Tistrella mobilis: one gene and its partners. The protein of the gene in region 3 interacts with the protein of the main gene of each other region in a pairwise test. Links are inferred from orthologs where the notes say so. Each region holds a gene or a part of one and is shown on either strand. Other genes may lie near its edges.

Region 1 (3,033 bases), 4.1 Mb from region 3 along the record:
CCACCCGGCTGGGTGATCTCGGCAATGTCGACGCGCACGCCCGGACCCATGGTCGAGCTGAGCGCCAGCTTCTTCAGGTAGGTGCCCTTGGCACCCGACGGCTTCGCCTTGACCAGCGCATCCACGAAGGCGCGGATGTTCTCGATCAGGGCGGTCTCCGAGAAGCTCGCCTTGCCGACGCCACCATGGATGATGCCGGCCTTTTCGACGCGGAACTCAACCTGGCCGGCCTTGGCGGCCTTGACCGCATCGGCGACGTTCGGGGTGACGGTGCCGAGCTTCGGGTTCGGCATCAGGCCGCGGGGGCCGAGCACGCGGCCCAGACGACCCACCACCGGCATGAGGTCCGGGGTCGCGATGGCGCGCTCGAAATCGATCTTGCCGCCGAGGATCTCTTCGGCCAGATCTTCCGCACCCACCACTTCGGCGCCGGCCGCACGGGCCTCTTCGGCCTTGTCGCCGCGGGCGAAGACCGCCACGCGCACGCTCTTGCCGGTGCCGTTGGGCAGCTGCACCACGCCACGGACCATCTGGTCGGCATGACGCGGATCGACACCCAGGCCGACCGAGATTTCGACGGTCTCGTCGAACTTCGCGCCGGCATTGGCCTTCACCAGCGCCACCGCCTCGTCAAGGCCGTAGAGCTTTTCGCGATCGACGGTCGCGCGGGCCTGCTTCAGTCGCTTGCCGTGGAACGCCATCCGATTACTCCACCACCACGAGGCCCATGGACCGGGCCGAGCCCTTCACCATCTGAATCGCGCCGTCCAGGTCGTTCGCGTTCAGATCGACCATCTTGTCCTCGGCGATCTTGGCGATCTGCTCAAGGGTGATGGAACCGGCCTGGGCCTTGCCGGGGGTGGCACCGCCCTTGGAGATGCCGGCGGCCTTCTTGATGTAGTAGGAGACCGGCGGCTTCTTCATGATGAAGGTGAAGCTGCGGTCCTGGTAGGCCGTGATGACCACCGGGATCGGCATGCCGGGTTCCATACCCTGGGTCTGCGCGTTGAACGACTTGCAGAACTCCATGATGTTCAGGCCGCGCTGACCGAGCGCGGGACCGATCGGCGGCGACGGGTTCGCCTTACCGGCCGGCACCTGAAGCCGGATATAGCCGGTAATCTTCTTTGCCATGTTCAGACCCTTCCATTCAGACGGGGCGGCGGTGACGGCCCTGGCCAGGCCTCCCGCCGGCACCACCCGCAGGCCTCCGTGCCGTCACCGGCGCCGGATCTGCGGGCTGCATCCGCCCGGCGGATGCCGGAACGGATGCGGGCGAAGCCGGCCCCTGATGAGGCCGGCTTCGCCCGAAGCCTTGATGTCTCAGACCTTCTCGACCTGAGAGAATTCCAGTTCGACCGGGGTCGAGCGGCCGAAGATCGAAACGGCCACCTTCAGGCGGGCCCGCTCGTCGTCGACATCCTCGACCACACCGTTGAACGAGGTGAACGGACCGTCGGCCACACGCACCTGCTCGCCGATCTCGAAGCTGATCGACGGCTTGGGGCGCTCGACGCCTTCCTTCACCTGATTGATGATCCGATCGGCTTCGGCCTGGGTGATCGGCACGGGGCGCGACCCGCCGCCGCCCAGGAAGCCGGTGACCTTCGGCGTGTCCTTGACCAGATGCCAGGTGTCGTCGGTCAGCTGCATCTTCACCAGCACATAGCCGGGGAAGAACTTGCGCTCGGTGTTCACCTTCACGCCGCGCCGGACCTCGACCACGTCTTCGGACGGCACCAGGACCTCTTCGATCAGGCCTTCCATGCCCTTGCGGGCGGCCTGTTCGCGGATCGACTGCGCCACCTTCTTCTCGAAGCCCGAGTAAACGTGGATGATGTACCAGTTGCTGATCATGGTGCCGGCTCCTCGTTCAGGTCAGGCGCCGAGGCCGAGGATCAGCCGAACGCCCCAGGCGATCACCTGGTCGGCGACGAAGAAGAAGATCGCCGCAACGAACGCCATCACGAACACGGTGGCGGTGGTGATCAGCGTTTCCTTGCGGGTCGGCCAGGTGACGCGGCGCGCCTCCTGACGAACCTGCCGCACGAACTCGCCGGGGGAAGTCTTGGCCATGGCTACTCTGTTCCGGATCTGCCGCCGGTCAGCCCGGGCGGCTCTGGGTCGGGGTCACGAACGCGCGGCGGAGAGGTTGGCAGGAGTGGAGGGACTCGAACCCCCAGCCCCCGGTTTTGGAGACCGGTGCTCTACCATTGAGCTACACTCCTCCACCGCCGCACGACACACCGGACCGGCCGATGCGACGTGCCCTTCAAAGATCACGGCCCACCTTCCTCAAAGCTTTCACACGATGCGTATCGCAGAAGGCCCGGTTCGGCAGACAAGGATCGCCGTCGCCCGCAGGTGCGGACGGGCCATCCTTCTAGCGCGTCATGTCCGACTTGTCGAGACACTTTCGACGCCCTGCGCGCAGTTCTTGGCGAAGCCTCCACCGCACCACCCGGCACCGCGGAGAAAACGCCGCGGCCCCTGCCGGACGGGGGTCCGGCAGGGGCCGCAAAGCGGGTCCGAAGGCTGCCGGAACCAGGGTTCCGGCAGCCTTCGGAGGAAGGTCAGGCCACGACCTTGGCGACGACGCCGGCGCCGACGGTACGGCCGCCTTCGCGGATCGCGAAGCGCAGGCCTTCGTCCATGGCGATCGGCGAGATCAGCTCGACGGTGACCGACACGTTGTCACCCGGCATGACCATCTCCGTGCCTTCCGGCAGGGTGATGACACCGGTCACGTCCGTGGTCCGGAAGTAGAACTGCGGACGATAGTTGGTGAAGAAGGGGGTGTGACGGCCGCCCTCTTCCTTGGTCAGGATATACGCCTCGGCGGCGAACTTGGTGTGCGGGGTGATGGTGCCCGGCTTCGCCAGCACCTGACCACGCTCCACGTCCTCGCGCTTCGTGCCGCGCAGCAGCACGCCGACATTGTCGCCGGCCTCGCCCTGATCCAGCAGCTTGCGGAACATCTCGACGCCGGTCACCGTGGTCTTCGTGGTGTCGCGCAGACCCACGATCGCCACT
Region 2 (2,891 bases), 2.4 Mb from region 3 along the record:
CAATCTCGCCATGGGCATAAAGCCAGGCCAGGGCCTGGCCGTCCGAATGCGGCACGTCGAAATGGGCAAGCTCGTCACCGACCGCGAGCCGGGCGTCGATTGCGGCGAACAACCGGTCGAGCCCCTCGCCGGAGAGGGCCGAGCCCGCAACGGCATCTTCTGCGCGCGACGCCTCGTTCAGCACCCGCTCCCGCGCCTCGCCTTCCAGCATGTCGAGTTTGTTGCGGAATTCGAGCACGTCATCGGCAAGGCGATGCCCCATGCCCAGTTCGCCCAGCACATGGAGTACGTCGCGCCGCTGTGCACCGGTATCGGGATCGGCGATGTCGCGGACATGAATGATCAACGCCGCCTCGCGCACCTCTTCAAGCGTCGCCCGGAAAGCGGCGATCAGGCCGGTCGGCAGCTCGGAGACGAAACCCACGGTGTCGGACAGGATCACCCGCCGGCCGGAGGGCAGATCGAGCGCCCGCATGGTCGGGTCCAGCGTGGCGAACAGCATGTCTTTCGCCATCACCGAGGCACCGGTGACACGATTGAACAGCGTCGACTTACCGGCATTGGTATAGCCGACCAGGGCCACCACCGGATAGGGCACCTCGCGGCGCTTCTTGCGATGCAGTTCCCGGGTGCGGACGACTTCGGCGAGCTGAAGCTTCAGCTTGGCCATCTTGTCGTCGATGATCCGGCGGTCGGTTTCGATCTGGGTCTCACCAGGGCCGGCGAGGAAGCCGCGGCCACCGCGCTGCCGCTCCAGATGGGTCCAGCTGCGGACCAGACGGCTGCGCTGATAACCCAGGCGGGCAAGCTCGACCTGCAGCCGCCCCTCACGGGTACGGGCACGGTCGGCGAAAATTTCCAGAATCAGCCAGATCCGGTCGATGACCTTGACGTTCCAGGCCTTCTCCAGATTGCGCTGCTGGATGGGCGTCAGCGGCCGGTTCATCACCACCAGATCGACCGGTGCGGCTTCGAGCCTGGCCTTGATCTCCTCAACCTTGCCCGACCCCAGCAGGGTGGAAGGCCGCATGCGCGCAACCGGCACCACCAGCCCCTCGGCCACATCCAGGCCGAGCGCGCCGGTCAGTGCAACCCCTTCCTCCAGCCGCGCACGGATGCTGCGGACCGCTTCGGGATCATCCTCGACCGGGGCCGGCGCACCGCGCCGCTGCTCCTTGACGTCGGGCTGCAAAACCAGGGCCCGGGCCGGCAGATCGCCGTCGGGCCGGAAAATGATCTTATCGTCGGACAAACCGCTCCTTCATGCGCCGGGCGCAAAGGACAGGAAAGGTTGCGACATGATGTCGCCGGCGGTCGCCACCCCGCCCCCAGAAGGCGATGACAGGCCGCACGCGCAACCGCGGCGGCCTGGTCGGGAACCCTGCCGGACAGGGGAACCGCGCGGGCAGAGCACGTGTTCCCCGTCCGTCTCGACCATCAATGGTCGCCGTGATCCTTGTCGCGATCGCCCTGAGCCTGGGCATCGAACAGCTGGACCGGCACCGTCGGCATGACGGTCGAGATGGCATGCTTGTACACGAGCTGACTGTGCCCGTCCCTCCGCAGCAGCACGGAGAAGTTGTCGAACCAGGTCACGACACCTTGAAGCTTGACACCGTTGACCAGGAATACGGTCACCGGGGTCTTGTTCTTCCGGATGTAGTTCAGAAACACATCCTGGAGGTTCTGGTTCTTTTCAGACGCCATGGAGGCACCCCTTCTTGTTATCATGCGGCGATTTTGGTCTGTCTCCCGGCCGCCGCGACCGCTTTTCGGGTCTTAGCCGGGATCTTTGTCGAGCCGGTTGCCGGGCGTCCCCCGCCCGGGTACCGCGTGCCATCACACGCCGGCCCGGAGCCATACCATATCGGACCGCCCGATCAGGTAAGACCCATCGCCGAAGTTACAAGGTCGTGCAGGTGGCGGCAATCGACAACCCGGAGATCTGCGCGCGTAAGCACACCCTCGTCCAGGCTGGTGCCGTCATGGACCAGGAGGATACCGGTGCAGCCGGCCGCCCGGGCGCAGTCCATGTCGACCAGCGCATCGCCGACAAACCAGACATTCGGACCGGCTTCACGACCGACCGATGCCAAGGCCTCAATGACCGGTGCCGCATCCGGTTTGTCACGGGCGGCATCACCGGCCCCCAGCAAGGCCCCGAACCGATCCCCCCAGCCCAGATGCGCCACCTCCGCGCGCAGAAAAGGCCCCTGCTTGTTGCTGACCACACCGAGCGGGATTCCCTGCCCCGCCAGCAGGTCGAGCAGGTCTGCGGCGCCATCCATGGCCGCCACGGTTTCGAGATGCCGCTTGGCGTAGGCTGCCTTGAAACGCAGCGCCGCCTCCTGCCAGCGGTCTCCGAAGATTTCGGGAAAGGTATCGCGCATCGAGCGCCGGATGCGCAGCCGCCCCTCTTCCGGTGTCAGGGCCGGCGGCTTGTCATAGGCGATCATGACATCGTTATAGGCGGCGAGAATCGCCCCCCAGGCATCGACCAGGGTATGATCCCAGTCGAACAGCACGGCATTGGGACGGCCGAGCCGGGCAAAGGCCTCGGCATCGTCGATCCCGGTCACAGGCGCAGTCATGGTCATACGAGGGCGAGGCTCCGGGTCGGGGCGGTTCAAACGGGGATGGATCAGAAGAATTCGAGGCGGACGGAGAACAGCTTCTCGACTTTGCGGATGCTGTCGGCCAGCGCAAAGAGCACGATCCGGTCCCGAGCCTTGATCACCGTGTCGCCATCGGGGGCAATCACCCTGCCCTCGCGGACCACCGCGCCAATGATAACGCCTTGCGGCAGGCCGGTTTCCCTGAGCGGTCGACCGACCAGGGGCGACGTTTCCAGCGCATCTGCCTCGATGATTTCGCCACCGCCGTCCTGAAGA
Region 3 (3,149 bases):
TCGATGATCTGAAGCCCGGCGACCGCGTCGCCTATGCCAGCGGCCCGATGGGCAGCTATTCGGAAGAGCGGCTGATGCCAGCCGACCGGGTTGTGCCGGTGCCGGACGCCATCGACGACCAGACCGCCGCCTCGATGATGCTGAAGGGCATGACCGCGCAGTATCTGCTGCGCCGCACCTTCCCGGTCCAGGCCGGCCAGACGATCCTGATCCATGCCGCCGCCGGCGGTGTCGGCCTGATCGCCTGCCAGTGGGCCAAGGCGCTGGGCGCCACCGTCATCGGCACCGTCGGTTCGCCCGAGAAGGCGGAGCTGGCCCGTGCCCATGGCTGCGACCACCCGATCCTCTATCGCGAGGAAGATCTGGTGGCCCGGGTGAAGGAGCTGACCGGCGGCAAGGGCGTGCCGGTGGTCTATGACTCGGTCGGCAAGGACACCTTCATGGCCTCGCTCGACTGCCTGCAGCCGCGCGGCTATATGGTGAGCTTCGGCCAGTCCTCCGGCCCCGTCGGCCCGGTGGATCTGGTGGTGCTGAACCAGCGCGGCGGCCTTTATGTCACCCGCCCCTCCCTCTTCCACTACACCTCGACCAAGGAAGAGCTGCGCGCCACGGCGAAAGATCTGTTCGACGTGGTCGGCTCGGGCAAGGTCAAGGTCGGTGCCGCCCGTACCTATCCGCTGGCCGAAGCCGCCCAGGCCCATCGCGATCTGGAGGCCCGCGCCACCACGGGCGCCACCGTACTGCTGCCCTGAGCGCCCCGGGGATCGGGCGACCATATCGTTCCACGTGGAACACAGACGAGAAAGGCCGCCGTCCCATCCCTGGGGCGGCGGCCTTTTTCATACGGCGTTCCACGTGGAACAGCGGCGGTCAGCTGTTCATGGAATCGAAGAAATCGGCATTGCTCTTGGTGTGCTTGAGCTTGTCGAGCAGGAAGTCCATGGCATCGATCGTGCCCATGGGCATGAGCACGCGGCGCAGCACCCACATCTTCGACAGCGTGCCGCGATCGACCAGCAGCTCTTCTTTGCGGGTACCCGACTTGCCGATATCGATCGCCGGGAAGGTACGCTTGTCGGCCAGCTTGCGGTCCAGGATCAGCTCGGAATTGCCGGTGCCCTTGAACTCTTCGAAGATCACCTCGTCCATGCGCGAACCGGTATCGATCAGCGCGGTGGCGATGATGGTCAGCGACCCGCCCTCTTCGATGTTGCGGGCGGCACCGAAGAAGCGCTTCGGGCGCTGCAGGGCATTGGCATCGACACCGCCGGTCAGCACCTTACCCGACGACGGCACCACGGTGTTGTAGGCGCGTGCAAGGCGGGTGACCGAGTCGAGCAGGATGACGACATCGCGCTTGTGCTCGACCAGACGCTTGGCCTTCTCGATCACCATCTCGGCGACCTGGACATGACGCGAGGCCGGCTCGTCGAAGGTCGAGCTGATCACCTCCCCCTTCACCGACCGGATCATGTCGGTGACCTCTTCCGGGCGCTCGTCGATCAGCAGGACGATCAGATAGCACTCGGGGTGGTTGGTGGCGATCGCATGGGCGATGTTCTGAAGCAGAACCGTCTTACCGGTACGCGGCGGCGCCACGATCAGCGCGCGCTGGCCCTTGCCGAAAGGCGCCACCAGATCGATCACCCGGCTGGCGGTGGTGGTCTTCTTCGACGGGTCCGAGAGTTCCAGATTCAGCCGCTGATTGGGATAGAGCGGCGTCAGATCATCGAAATTGACCTTGTGCCGGGCATTGTCCGGCACGTCGAAATTGATGCTGTTGACCTTGAGCAGCGCGAAATAGCGCTCGCCCTCTTTGGGGGCCCGGATCTGACCGTCGACGGTATCACCGGTCTTCAGGCCGAAACGGCGGATCTGCTGGGGGCTGACATAAATGTCGTCCGGCCCCGCCAGATAGTTGCTCTCGGGCGCCCGCAGGAAGCCGAAACCATCCTGGAGCACTTCGAGCACGCCGCCGCCATGGATGGCGACATTCTGTTCGGCCGACTGCTTCAGGATCGCAAACAGCAGATCCTGCTTGCGCAGCGTGCCGGCGTTCTCGACGCCCAGGGTCTCGGCGTACTGGAGCAGCTCCGCCGGGGTTTTCGTCTTCAGTTCCTGAAGGTTCATGCGATGGATTTCCGATCGGGGGTCGACGGACGGGGAACGCCGGAATGGCAGGATCCCGTTCAACGACGAAGCCGGGTCAAAGCCTGGCTCACCTGTTTTGCGCGGGCCCGGCAGACGGGCAGCACGTTGTGTATCGAATGGTCGTATCGAACCACCCGGGATTGACCGGCCATCCAGAACAGGCCGGCAGGGCGCCGGCCGGACACAAGCCATGTGTGCGGAGACGTCGATGATCACCGACGTCGATCACGAACCGGTAACGGCCCGGCTCGGTTCCGGAAAGGGATGTGGTCCTGAAGGGGTTCGATCGACGAGGAGAGGACTGAAAGACCGCGTCGGCGTTGACAGCCTGGCGACCCGCACCGGTACCCGCGACTGCGATCCCTGAAGACCCACCGCCCGGCCAATGTGGCGGCGCGGGTGGTAACGGGTGAAGCATGTCGCCCGGCGACGTTCGTCTGTCCGTTCCGTCCCGGCATGCCGCAGGCATGGGACGAACGTCGCGCTACCGGCTTCACCGACACGTCAACCGTGCCGATGCCTAATCAGTTAGCGCGTCGCATGGCCGCTGTCAAACCCGATACGCCGGAAAACGATACGACCTTGGTCGATTTCCGGCGAAATCGTGCAATTGTCACGCCCTCTTCCCCCGCGATCGGGGCGGGTGCCGCCGGTTGGGCCGGATCAGAACGGCTTCACGATCACCAGGATCACGATGCCGATCATCAGCACCGTCGGCACTTCGTTCATCCAGCGATAGAAGCGCGTGGAATGGCGGTTGCGATCCTCGGCAAAGGCCCGGCGCCAGGCGCTGAACGCGCCATGCATGCCCGACATAATCAGCACCAGGGCGATCTTGGCATGCAGCCAGCCTTCGGACAGCGACACCGCCCCGGTGGTCAGGATCAGGATGCCGAACAGCCAGGTGGCGACCATCGCCGGATTGATGATCGCCTTCAGCAACCGGCGCTCCATCACCTTGAAACGCTCGGACAGCTCGGAGCCTGGTGCGGCATCGG

What was found.
Region 1: the proteins of rho (region 3) and nusG interact in binary tests that used the Escherichia coli proteins (3 or more experiments, as listed by UniProt). The link is inferred for Tistrella mobilis from one-to-one orthologs.
Region 2: the proteins of rho (region 3) and hfq interact in binary tests that used the Escherichia coli proteins (3 or more experiments, as listed by UniProt). The link is inferred for Tistrella mobilis from one-to-one orthologs.

Annotation. Positions count from the first base shown.
Region 1 is NZ_CP121017.1:628,350-631,382, reverse strand. The notes cover bases 91-2,970. They hold nusG (transcription termination/antitermination protein NusG), read right to left. Parts: upstream 1,858-2,970; coding sequence 1,324-1,857; downstream 91-1,323. Other genes in these bases: tuf (elongation factor Tu), read right to left, coding at 2,574-2,970; secE (preprotein translocase subunit SecE), read right to left, coding at 1,879-2,076; rplK (50S ribosomal protein L11), read right to left, coding at 706-1,134; rplA (50S ribosomal protein L1), read right to left, coding at 91-701. Outside these bases: more of rplA, read right to left, coding at 1-90; more of tuf, read right to left, coding at 2,971-3,033. UniProt on the Escherichia coli protein: Part of the processive rRNA transcription and antitermination complex (rrnTAC). The complex forms an RNA-chaperone ring around the RNA exit tunnel of RNA polymerase (RNAP).
Region 2 is NZ_CP121017.1:2,335,002-2,337,892, forward strand. Bases 73-2,810 are described here. They hold hfq (RNA chaperone Hfq), read right to left. Parts: upstream 1,708-2,810; coding sequence 1,438-1,707; downstream 73-1,437. Other genes in these bases: hflX (GTPase HflX), read right to left, coding at 73-1,252; P7L68_RS16380 (HAD family hydrolase), read right to left, coding at 1,881-2,597; trkA (Trk system potassium transporter TrkA), read right to left, coding at 2,642-2,810. Outside these bases: more of hflX, read right to left, coding at 1-72; more of trkA, read right to left, coding at 2,811-2,891. UniProt on the Escherichia coli protein: RNA chaperone that binds small regulatory RNA (sRNAs) and mRNAs to facilitate mRNA translational regulation in response to envelope stress, environmental stress and changes in metabolite concentrations.
Region 3 is NZ_CP121017.1:4,739,018-4,742,166, reverse strand. What follows is about bases 1-2,996. They hold rho (transcription termination factor Rho), read right to left. Parts: upstream 2,131-2,996; coding sequence 871-2,130; downstream 1-870. Other genes in these bases: hemJ (protoporphyrinogen oxidase HemJ), read right to left, coding at 2,815-2,996; P7L68_RS27020 (hypothetical protein), read left to right, coding at 2,360-2,518; P7L68_RS27030 (quinone oxidoreductase), read left to right, coding at 1-752. Also shown: more of hemJ, read right to left, coding at 2,997-3,149. UniProt on the Escherichia coli protein: Facilitates transcription termination by a mechanism that involves Rho binding to the nascent RNA, activation of Rho's RNA-dependent ATPase activity, and release of the mRNA from the DNA template.